Regions from separate parts of the Arthrobacter sp. 10L424 genome, predicted to be linked through region 2. Evidence: predicted binding sites of a transcription regulator. Region 2 holds the regulator's gene; the other holds the start of a gene.
What was found. Region 2 encodes LexA, which represses DNA repair genes until DNA is damaged. Its sites were predicted from a motif close to TCGAACANNTGTTCGA; they were not measured.
Positions count from the first base shown of each region.

Region 1: the regulator LexA is predicted to act here: its motif matches at 3,693-3,708, upstream of AC1DC5_RS06935 (LexA family protein).

Region 1 is NZ_JBFTJH010000003.1:287,210-293,271, reverse strand. It holds gene AC1DC5_RS06955 (GNAT family N-acetyltransferase) at 349-981, shown strand; gene AC1DC5_RS06950 (SDR family NAD(P)-dependent oxidoreductase) at 1,085-1,774, opposite strand; gene AC1DC5_RS06945 (class I SAM-dependent methyltransferase) at 1,832-2,536, opposite strand; gene AC1DC5_RS06940 (DUF2975 domain-containing protein) at 2,790-3,221, shown strand; gene AC1DC5_RS06935 (LexA family protein) at 3,722-4,153, shown strand; gene AC1DC5_RS06930 (Y-family DNA polymerase) at 4,146-5,438, shown strand; gene AC1DC5_RS06925 (dihydrofolate reductase family protein) at 5,551-6,062, shown strand, end outside.
Region 2 is NZ_JBFTJH010000004.1:184,529-190,590, reverse strand. It holds gene AC1DC5_RS10635 (histidinol-phosphate transaminase) at 1-696, opposite strand, end outside; gene AC1DC5_RS10630 (LysM peptidoglycan-binding domain-containing protein) at 837-1,283, opposite strand; gene lexA (transcriptional repressor LexA) at 1,625-2,374, shown strand; gene AC1DC5_RS10620 (ATP-dependent DNA helicase) at 2,583-4,754, opposite strand; gene hflX (GTPase HflX) at 4,747-6,062, opposite strand, start outside.

The DNA.
Region 1 (6,062 bases), on a different contig from region 2:
GCCGGTGCCGGGAACAACGGAGAGTTTTGTCGGCACTTGCGGCTTCCCGTGGGACGAGGAACAGCAGCGGATGTCACGGTACATCCAAGCCCCGCTGCAGTTCGTGGAACGTGAAGCCAGTATTGTGCTGCACAACTCCGAATGGGGAGTCACGCTCTCCCGCACTCCCTACGGGACCCCCTAGCCTTCCTCGCCACCCCCCGTCGCCGCGGGACGTGGGCCGACGTGCCGCCACGGGGATGCCCGACGAGGCCCCGAGGACAGTGTCTGGTAGCCGTCGTCTCAGGCCTCCGCTACCTCAACCTCGACCCGGCTTTCCCCCTTGTGGCAGTCAAAACCACTGCCCGCGTGAACGATGCTGAGGCTGTCGATGAACTGGCGGCGAAAGTGACTTCGGCCTACCGCGGCGTTGGAGTGCGTGGCTTCACATTCTGGGAGCGGCCGGGCCTCGACCTACCCTCCGCGGAAGGCTGGGCAACAGTCATGGCCGGGTCCCTCAGCGCGGCCGCCGGCGCCAACGAACGGGACCTGATCGGGGCTCTAACGATCTCCTGGCCGGAAGCGGCGGCTGAAGTGTTCACCGAATACCGGCTCGAACATCAGGCGTGGCGGTCCGGCGCCCCGGAGCTCTCACCGTTTGTTTCAGAGTCCGACCAGGCGGGGCTCCAGGAAGCGACGGACCAGGGCTTGCTGATGTCGCTCCGGGACGACCACGGCTTTGCGGGACTGGCTGCCGCCACAATCTCGCCGCTCTTTGGCCGATCGGCACTCTGCATGCTGGATGTATTGCTGACGGAGCGCCTGCGCGGCAGGGGCTTGGCTCCCGCGGTGCAGTCGTCGTTTCTGACCGGTCAACGATCGGGTGTGGACACCGTATGGGGCCACATCCACGCGAGGAACGTGCCTTCGCTCCGCACGGCGCAAAAGCTAGGCCGCCGCCCGGTCCAGCAGGGGTACTTCGTTAGCCTGCCCGCGTCCTGAAGGCGGCTCCCACCGACTGATATCCCGGTTGGCCGTCCTGACGAATCCGTCCAGGCGACCGACCTCTAACGATAATCTTGCGCATTCGAGTACCTCCCCGGCACTACCAGGGCAGGTCCTGTTCACCGAGGGAGCAGAAGCGGGGCGAAGTCCGGACGCCTGAATCGACCAGCTCACGGAGTTGGCGGGCGGCGACGCCTGGATCCTTGGAAGCGCCAGGCTGTCCCATGTCAGTCGCCAGTTTGCCCGGGTGAACTGCCCAGCAGCGAACGCGGCCCCGCAGGTCCTGAGCCAACGAGACGGTCAGCATGTTCTGCGCGGCTTTGGAGATTTTGTAGGCATAACTCGTCGACAGATGTGAGAAGTCACCATTGGCCTGGGCAGCAAGGGATCCCAGCCGGGACGTCATGTTGATGATGATCGGATCGGGGGCCGCCAACAGGTTCGGCAACAGGAACTGCACCAGGCGAAGCGGACCGGCGACGTTGACATCAACCGCGTTCAGGATGCCTTCAGGGGGAATCGACCCGAGATCGCCATGGGGTGCCCCCTGCGCCGCATTATTGATCAGCAAGTCGACAGGGCGGCCGTCCAGGACTTCGAGAAGTTCTGCAGCAATGTCCTTTCGAACATCCTGCCGGACCGTTACGACGTCCCGCGGGTAGGCGCCCGTGCTCTGGGGCCGGGGTGACCGCGCGACGGAGACGACACTCCAGCCGGACTCCGCAAACTCGTCCGCCAAAGAGAGCCCCAGACCTCGGTTAGCGCCTGTAACGACAACCAGCTTCTTCATCCGCTCAGGCTAGCCGCAGTGCGGGGCACTTCGTTCATTGGCGGTTCGCGTGCGGATTCAGTCTGCCTCGAGGACGAAGAAGATGAAGGACAGGAACGCTGTCCTCTCGCCTTTGAGGATGCGCGGCGGAAGGAGTTCGTGCGGCGTGTCCGGAGCTGGCTCTGGTTCGCTCACGGCGGCTACGCGGTATCCCGCCGACGTGAAGGCGCTGATCATCGCATGAAGGGGCCGGTGCCAGAAGGTCAGGACCGCCGGTTCGCCGTCGAACTCGTAATCCTCCGAGTACTGGCGGGTGGCGAAGTAGTCCTCGGTTGGATAGTTGACCACGCTGACCGTGGGGTGGTTGACCGACAGGATCAGGCGCCCGCCCGGCTTCAGCACTCGCCGCAGTTCGGCAAGAGGTGCCGACCAGTCTTCCAGGTAGTGCAGGACCAAGGACGAGACGACGTCGTCGAAGGAGCCGTCGGCGAAAGGCAGCGGCTTGCTGAGGTCGGCCACGTGCAGGTCCGCGTCCGCGCCCAAACGCTGTCTTGCCAATTCCAGCATCGCAGGACTGGAATCGAAGCCGGTCACGACTGCGCCTTTCGCGCCCAGTGCCGCGGACAGGGGCCCGGAGCCGCACCCTGCGTCCAGGACCCGGTGGCCGGTCACGTCGCCGGCAAGGCCCACCATCGCCGGGCGCTCGTAGTAGGCGTTGAGGAGGCTGGACTCATTTTCAGCCGAGTAGTTCTCGGCGAAATCGTCATAATGGTCGGATTTCATGTCTATTCCCTTCAGGCGGATTCTTACGGGCGGGACAACAGGGTTGACCCTAGCAAGCAAGAGCCGCCCGACCATGGAACTTCCGGTAACTTGCCCCTTTATCGAATAGCTCCGGCTCCAGCCGTCGAGGTGAAAGGTTGCCGGATGCGGGGCGAATATGCAGATAGAGCTGGTGTATCAGGGCTAAGGCGTCGGTAATGTGATGGGACGGCAGTGACTTTTCCCGGTAACCAGGCAGCGGCAGGAGGCGCAGATGACTCGTCGAACCTCGTTCGCGCTGATTGCGGGACTTCGCATCTTGCTGCTCATGTCCGTGTTCGCGCAGGTATGGATCATCCCCTCCGCGGTGGAGAGAGCAGTTGCTGTCTTCCCGGAAGTCGAGCCCCTCGCGGTTCCTGCCATCATCTGGGGAATCTGCGCAATTGCCTGCTGGCAAGCCATCGCCGTCATTGGACTGCGGCTGGTCATATGCGCCCGCGACCACAAATTCGATCCATCAACCGACAAATGGCAACGCGCGATGGTTGGTTGTCTCCTCGCCTTCCTCGCGCTGGTCGTGGCAGCGTTCATCGCTCTCAACGTACTGGCATACACGCCCCCAGGTGTGATGCTTGGACTCATCGCCGGAGGGCTCATCGCGCTGATCGCAGCGAGCTCTCTCGTTACCTCTGCCGTGACAGGTTAGTCCCTGCGGGCTCTAACTGCGTGCACGAGGCGCCCCGCGAAGTAGACGACGGCGACCACGCTCACCGTCGCCAAAATCCACGTGCCATCCATGCTGAGGGCGGGGCCGCTAGTACACATGCTCGTAGCGCCAGACTCGATTGTGTAGTCAACGCACTCGCCGCTCCTATACCCCAGAAGCGTTATGTTCACGGTGATCAAGAGGAGGATCGCAACGGCCCAAGGCCACCATCGCGGTGAACGGAATCGCGGCGTTTCATCCATGCAGTCACCCTACAGATCGGGCCATCACATTTCTGCCCCCTTCGACGATCTGTTCAGTACCTGCAAATCCTGCGGTCGCAACGGCCGGCCGTGGACTGAGGCCGCCGCACGGCCCAGGCTGTCCCACTGGCGTTCAAGCCGTCCGACGAAGGCCCGCGCCGGCGCCCGGGTCTGCTCAATGTCAGCGCCCGGGGCTACACTGAATGTATCGAACATATATTCGAATAAAGGTGTGTTGTGGGCGTAATCATTGGGCCCCGCGTGATAGACGCGGGCACTTCTCTTCTGTCGGTCCTGATCTCGCCAGTGCCGGTTGCCGCAGGCTACCCTTCTCCGGCCCAGGACTACTTCGACGGCCGCATCGACCTCAACGAACACCTCATCAAGGACATCACCAGCACCTACATCGTCAGGGTGTCCGGGGACTCCATGGAGGGCGCCGGGATCAGCGACGGCGACGAGCTGATCGTAAACCGCGCGCTCGAGCCCCGCGACGGCTGTGTCGTCGTCGCGGTCCTTGATGGCGAGCTCACGGTCAAGAGGCTGCGCATCACGGCCGCGGGCGCAGTGCTGCAGGCCGACAACTCCCGCTACCCGGACATCAGGGTTCCGGCGCTGTCGGACCTTGTCGTCTGGGGCGTCGCGACCCGCTGCCTGCACCATGTCTAGGGCTACCCCCGGCCGGGGCAGCATCGCCTTGGTTGACGTGAACTGCTTCTACGCCAGCGCCGAACGCGCTTTCGACCCCTCCCTGGAGGGACGTCCGCTCGTGGTGCTCTCCAACAACGACGGCTGCGCTGTCACCCGCTCCCCTGAAGCGAAGGCCCTCGGGATCCCCCTCGGCGAGCCTTGGTTCAAGCTCGCACCCCGGGCGAAGGAATGGGGGCTCGTGGCGCGTTCCAGCAACTATGAGCTCTACGGCGACATCAGCGCCCGCGTCATGGAGCTCCTCGGCCGCTACTCCGCCTGGCTGGAGGTTTACAGCATCGACGAGGCCTTCCTTGGCGTCAACGGCAGCCCGGAGGAACTGCAGCGCCTGGGCCACACCATGAAAACGGCGGTGCGCCGGAACGTCGGAGTCCCCGTCTGCGTCGGGATCGCCGGCACCAAGACCCTGGCGAAACTCGCCAACAAGTGGGCGAAACACAATCCGGCGTTCGACGGCGTCTGCCACTGGGACGCTGTCCCCGCCGCCCAGCGCGAGAAGCTCATGGCGGGTCTGTCCGTGGTCGAACTCTGGGGTGTGGCCGCGCGGCTGACCAAACGCCTGAACGCACAGGGAATCCACACCGTGCTGGACCTCGCGCGTGCGGACCCCATCAGGATCCGGGACCGGTTTTCGGTGGTGCTGATGCGGACGGTCCTCGAACTCAACGGGACGCCGTGCATCCCCCTGGAAGAGGAACGAACCGGCCGCGACCAGCTCATCTTCAGCCGGTCCTTCGCGGCTCCGATCACCACCGGCGCCGGGCTGCGCCAGGTGCTGGGCGTCTACGGCCAGCAGGCCAGCGCCCGGCTGGCGCGTCACGGGCTGCAGGCCAAGGTGCTGACAGCGTTCGCCGCCACGTCCTACTACAACCCGGATAGCAGCTCGAACCCCTCCGTCTGCGTGCCGTTGCCGATGCCCACCGCCGACCCCGTTCTCCTGGCGAGGGCAGCCTACGCCCTGCTCCCCCGGATTGACGACGGCGTCAAGTACGTCCGCGCGGGCATCATGGTCACCGATCTGCGCCCCACCGGCAACCAGGCGCCCCTGGCGGTGTTCGAGAATCCACACGAGCAACGCGGCATCGGCCCGCTGCTGGAGGACGTCAGCCGAAGATACGGGCGGGGGTCAATCGGCCTGGGCTACGCCGGAATCCGGGGCGGACCTGATTGGAGCATGAAACGCGACATGCTGTCTCCGCGCTACACGACGCACTGGGCCGAGCTCCCCGTCGTCAAAGCCGCGTGACTGCCCCCGAAAACAGCGCCGATAAACACCGTTGCTTCGCACCGGGCACGTGTGCCAGCCTCGAAGTGATTCCGTCGCCGGCCGACGACGGGCGGCACAGAAGGAGCACGGCATGGGACTCATCCATATCGACCTGTTCACGACGCTCGACGGCGTCGCGCAGGCGCCAGGCGGGCCGGAGGAGGACCCTAACAACGGTTTCGCGTTCGGGGGCTGGCAGGCGCCGCTCATAGACAAGGTGGTCGGCGAGCAGATCGACGCAGGAATGGCGGGGATGGACGCGTTGCTGCTGGGACGCCGGACCTACGACATCTTTGCCGCGTACTGGCCGCACGCTGACGGGAACATCGCGCGGCTGTTCAACCGGCTCCCGAAATACGTGGCCTCACGCCAGGCGCCGGACCTGGAGTGGGCCGGCTCCACACTGCTCGGACCCGACGTCGTCGCCGCCGTGCGAGAACTGCGCGACCGGCACACCAACATCCACGTCATCGGCAGTCTCAACTTCGTACAAACCCTGCTCGCCGAGCGGCTCTTCGACCGGCTCACGCTCTGGGTTTATCCGATCCTCCTCGGCAGTGGGAAGAAGGTCTTCGCCGACGGAGTGGTCCCGACAAACCTCAG
Region 2 (6,062 bases):
GAAGGCCTTGCTCATGGTGCGCGAAACGATCAGCCGTTCCCGGCCGGGCAGCAGCGTCAGCGCGCTGGGCGTGCCGTTGTGGGCGAACTCGTGGTAGGCCTCATCGACGATAACGATGGTCTGGCTGGCCTCGCCGGCCTCGTAGACAGCCTCGACGACGTCCAGGCCAAGCCCGGTGCCGGTGGGGTTGTTCGGGGAGCAGAGGAACACGATGTTCGGCTGGAGTTCGCGGACCTGCCGGGCGGCCGACTCGGCACTGAGCCCGTAGTCATCGGCGCGGATCCCGGCGATGTACCCGGTGTCCGTGCCGGAAGCCAGCAGCGGGTACATGGAGTATGTGGGAGGGAAACCAAGGGCGGTGCGGCCGGGACCGCCGAAGGCCTGGAGGATCTGCTGGAGAACCTCGTTGGAGCCGTTCGCGGCCCAGATGTTGTCCGCGGCCAGTCCGTGCCCGAGGTATTCGGCCAGCGCCTCCCGCAGTTCCGTGAATTCGCGGTCCGGATAGCGGTTCAGTCCGGCGGCGGCAATGGTGACGGCGTCGGAGATGGCCGCGAGGACGTCGGCCGGGACGCCGTGGGTGTTCTCGTTGACGTTGAGCAGGATGGGGACGTCCAGCTGCGGTGCCCCGTAGGGGGTCAGGCCCCGCAGGTTGGTCCGGAGGGGAAGTCGGTTCAGGCGCTCTAACTGGTCAGTCACTTGTCCAGTTTAAGTGAGTTCGCGGCGGGCCCGGAAACTGTGACGCTTTGCGGGGCTGTCGGCGCCCTGCGGAACGCCTCGAGACCCTCAAGCGACGGGACCCCTGAGCTATCTGGATGGAGCTGCCTGGCCGGAACGAACTAGTTGGACGGAATGAAGAGCGCCTGGCCCGGCACGACGCGGGCGGCCTCGAGGTTGTTCAGCTGGATGATGTCGGCGACGACGTCGCGGGGATCGCGCTCGGGCGCCACTGCCTCGGCGATGGCCCACAAGGATTCGCCGGGCTGCACCGTTACCGAGACTGTGGGTGTCAACGACAGCTCGGCGGCAGAGTCCGCCGCCTTTGCCGGGGCGTTGAGGAATCCGCTGAAGGAGAGAACCAGTGCGGCCAGCAGGATGAGCGGCACCCCAATGAAGACGAAGCGCCCCCGCCGGGTGAGCTTAAGCGGCGCCTGCTTTGCCTGTTCGGCACGACCGCTGGGGCCGGACTGGCCGGGCTGACCTGTGCCGCTGCCGGTGCCGGGCCGGCCATAGTCGCCGAATGAGTCGCGGCCGAAAGTGTCGTGAAACGCGCTTGATGCTGACATGAACTGAGCCCTCCTGGACCATACTGTGCCGCCCGGCGTACTCCACGTACCCGCCGCCAACCGGCCTGACCTTCGAACAAAGAGACGAATAACCTGTTCCAACCGAACTGCGCCAAACTAGAACACATATTCGAATCTTGCTAGTTCTGTTTTAGCACTTATTGACGAACATTGTCGAGACTCGCTAGAACAAATGTTTGAAAAAGCTGTGTGGCTGGCCTACGTTTGAGTCAAAGAACAACCACTTCTGCAGTTGATCAGCAGGGTCTGACATTTCAGGCCGGAAGTTCCCGGCAGCTGCAGCCACAGCGGCCGGGCGGAACGGAAAGGCGTTGGCGAACATGGCAGCACAAGCCACTGGCGGCAGGGCCACCCAGCGGAGCCCGCAGGCAGCCCGGCCACCCAAGAGCCTTACCGTCCGGCAAAAGAAGATTCTGGAGACCATCCAGCGCTCCGTGACGGACAACGGGTACCCGCCGTCCATGCGCGAAATCGGCGACACGGTGGGCCTCGCGAGCCTTTCCAGCGTGACCCACCAGCTTTCGCAGCTCGAGAAGCTCGGCTACTTGCGGCGTGATCCCAAGCGCCCTCGGGCCATGGAAGTGCTGATGCCGTTGACCCTCGATGAGGGAACCGCGAAAATTTCAGGCGTCGAGAAGTCCAGCGGCCTGCGCAGTGTCGGCGGCTTGTCTGTTTCGGAGCTGGCCAGTGCCACGGATACCGCCATGGTGCCGTTGGTGGGCCGGATCGCCGCGGGCGGACCGATCCTGGCCGACCAGGTGGTTGAGGACGTTATGCCCCTGCCCCGCCAGCTGGTGGGCCACGGCGAGCTCTTTATGCTCAAGGTCGCCGGTGACTCGATGATCGATGCGGCCATCTGCGACGGTGACTGGGTGGTGGTGCGCAGGCAGGGCGATGCTGTCAATGGTGACATTGTGGCCGCCCTGCTGGATGACGAGGCAACAGTGAAGACCTTCCGCCAGCGTGACGGCCACACCTGGCTGCTGCCGCAGAATACCCAGTACGAGCCCATCCTCGGCGATCATGCCGTCATTATGGGCAAAGTCGTCTCGGTGCTGCGCTCCCTCTAGGACTGAACCTCCCGGCAGCTCAGAGCTGCCCAGTCCCTGCGAACACGGCCCCGCCGGCGTTGACCAGTTCACGCCGGACGGGGCCTTTCGCGTTCCTCCCGGTTACTGGCACCCCGGCGGCGGCAGGGTCCCGGAAAATCCGCGGACGCCGCGGGGACCCGCATCCCGGCCCGGTCACATGTCCCGGCAGGGTCCCAACCCGGCGGGGCTACGTGGCGGGCTGCCCTGATTCCTTCGCGAGCCGCTCCAGAGCCGCGACGGCGATGGCGGGGTCCGTGGTGGGCCAGAACGGCGGCAGGGCGGCGCGGAGGAATCCCCCGTAGCGTTCGGTGGACAGCCGCGAGTCCAGCACAGCCACCACACCCTTGTCCGTCGTCGTGCGGATCAGTCGGCCCGCGCCCTGGGCCAGACGGATGGCAGCGTGGGTCGCGGAAACACTCATGAAGCCGTTGCCGCCGGCCTGGGCCACGGCCCGGGACCGCGCCGTCATCAGGGGATCGTCGGGCCGCGGGAACGGGATCCGGTCGATCACTACGAGGCGGCAGGAGGTCCCCGGCACGTCGACGCCCTGCCACAGGGACATGGTGCCGAAGAGGCAGGTGTCCGGCTCGTCGGCGAACTGCTTCACCAGCGCCGTCATGGTGGAATCCCCCTGGCAGAGGATGCTCATGTCCAGCCGTGGCCGCAAGGCCTCGGCAGCGTCCTCGGCGGCGCGCCGCGACGAGAAAAGGCACAGCGCCCCGCCGCCGGAGGCCCGGATCAGCTTCTCGAGTTCGTCGAGCGCTTCCGGGGACGTGCCGCGGCCGGGCTTGGGCAGATGCTTGGCAACGTACAGGATGCCCTGCTTGGGGTATTCGAACGGAGAGCCGACGTCGACGCCGGTCCAGCTCGGGGCGCCTGGACCCACCAGGCCCAGGCCGCCGGCAGCAGGTTCGAAAGCGGACCCGATCGCCAGGGTGGCCGAGGTGAGGATGACCGTGTGGTCCGCGAACAGGCCCTCGCGGAGCCGCCCGGCAACGCTGAGCGGGGCGATATTGACCAGCGCCGGGGCGGACTCGTCGGGCTGGGAGTAGCCCTGCTGCGGGTCGAAGGTGCTGTTGCGGGAAAACCAGACCACTTCGCGGTTCTCGCGTGCTGCCAGCAGCCGTTCACAGAGTTCCAGGATCACCATGAGCCGGGAGCGCGCGAGCTGGCGGCCGCCGTCGGCCGTGTTCGCGCTGTCCCCCTTGGAATCCGAGAGCGCGGCGCGGCAGGCGTCCCGCAACTGGTCCACGCAGTCCAGCTGTTCGCTGTTGAGGCCGTTGGGCATAAGCCCGCTGGGGACGCCCTCAATGGCAAGTTCGAGGTTGGATGCGGCGTTGTTCAGCGCGTCCACGGTGATGCCGGCGTGCTTCCGTGCCCCGGACGCGGCGGCGTGCACCATGGCCACAGAAAGCTGGCCGGACACGGCGCCGGTCACGCGGTCCTGGAGCTCGTGGGCTTCATCGACCACCACGACGTCGTATTCCGGCAGCACGGCGAGGCCTTCGAAGGCGCTGACGGCCAGCATCGCGTGGTTGGTGACCACGACGTCGGCGTCCGCGGCGTTTTGCCGGGCCAGTTCGCTGAAGCATTCGGCTGCCAGGGGGCATTTCTGCGCGCCGAGGCACTCCATGGAGGTGACGGAGACCTGCCGCCAGGCGCGGTCCGTGACGCCGGGCAGGAGTTCGTCGCGGTCCCCTGTCACGGTGTCCTCGGCCCACTCGCGCAGCCGGACGACCTCCTTGCCGAGCTGGGAGGACGGACCGCCCATGGCCGCGGCGAAGTGCGGCACGGAGGTGTCCTCGCCGAGCGAGAAGAGCTGGCCCTCCGACGGTTCTTCGGAGGGGAAGCCGCCTTCGAGCTTGTGGCGGCACACGTAGTTGGACCGGCCCTTGACGAGGGCGACTTTGACGGGCCGGTCGAGCGCCGGGGTGATGGTCTTCAGCAGCCGGGGCAGGTCACGGCCCACGATCTGGGTCTGCAGTGCCAGCGTGGCCGTGGAGACCAGCGTGGGCTTGTCGCTGACGAGCGAATGGGCGATCAGGGGGATCAGGTAGGCGAGTGACTTGCCGGTGCCGGTGCCGGCCTGGACCAGCAGGTGGTCGCCGCTGTCAATCGCCTGCGCCACCTGCCGGGCCATTTCGTGCTGGCCGTCGCGGCTCTGGCCGCCCATCCCGGACACGGCCCGGTCGAGGAGTTCGATAACGAACTCCCCGCCGGTCCTGCCGCCCGAACGTGCCGGACGTTCTCCGGCGTCCGTTCCTGCAGCCCCGGTTCCTGCAGCCCCGGTTCCTGCGTCGTCCTCCCCCGCCGGGTCGCCCGTGCCTGTGTCCGCCCCGGTCACCGCTGCCTCAGTCATTGCTGATGAACGAATCCAGTTCAGCGGCCAGTCCCTCGCGCACCATTACGACGGCGCGGGTTCCCGCTTCCTCGTGGTCGAGGCTGAGGATCTCGGCGTCGGCTTCGTGCAGCTTGCTGATCAGGTCCCCGCGGTTGTAGGGGATGAGCAGCTCCAGCTTCACGCTGGGCCGCGGAATGCCTTCACTGATGGCCTTGAGTAGCTCCGGGATGCCTTCGCCGGTGCGCGCCGACACCACCACGTGGCGCGGTTCGCGCTGCTTCAGCCGCTCGATCACGAAGGGATCCGCGGCGTCGGCCTTGTTCAGGACGATGATTTCGGGCACCTTGCGGGCGTCGACTTCGCTGAACACCTTGCGGACGGCAGCGATCTGGCCTTCCGGATCCGGGTGCGAGACGTCCACGACGTGCAGGATCAGGTCCGAATCGGCAACCTCCTCCAGGGTGGAGCGGAACGCCTCCACAAGCTGGGTCGGCAGCGACCGGACGAACCCCACGGTGTCGGCAAGGGTGTAGCCCAGCCCGTCTGAGGTTTCGGCCTTGCGGACCGTCGGGTCCAGGGTGGCGAACAGGGCGTTCTCCACCAGGACACCGGCGTCGGTCAGCCGGTTCAGGAGCGAGGACTTACCGGCGTTGGTGTACCCGGCGATCGCCACGGACGGCACGGAATTACGACGGCGGTTGGCGCGCTTGGTCTCCCGGGCCGGCTTCATTGCGGCGATTTCACGCCGAAGCTTGGCCATCCGGGTGCGGATCCGGCGGCGGTCCAGTTCGATCTTGGTTTCACCCGGACCGCGCGAACCCATACCCGCACCGGCACCGCCCACCTGGCCACCGGCCTGGCGGGACATCGAGTCACCCCAGCCGCGCAGGCGCGGGAGCAGGTATTCGAGCTGGGCCAGTTCCACCTGGGCCTTGCCCTCGCGGCTCTTGGCGTGCTGGGCAAAGATGTCCAGGATCAGGGCCGTGCGGTCGATGACCTTGACCTTGACGATGTCTTCCAGGCTGCGGCGCTGGGACGGCGCCAGTTCGGCGTCGACGACGACGGTGTCCGCGCCCGTGGACATCACGATGTCCTTGAGTTCCTGCGCCTTGCCGGAGCCGAGGAAGGTGCCCGGATCGGGCTTCTGGCGGCGCTGGACGATACCGTCCAGGACCTCCGAACCGGCGGTCTCGGCCAGCGCGGCGAGTTCCCGGAGGGAGTTCTCGGCGTCGGCAAGGGTCCCTTCCGTCCAAAGGCCGGCCAGCACGACGCGCTCGAGCCGCAGCTGCCGGTATTCGACTTCGGTGACGTCTTCGAGCTCGGTGG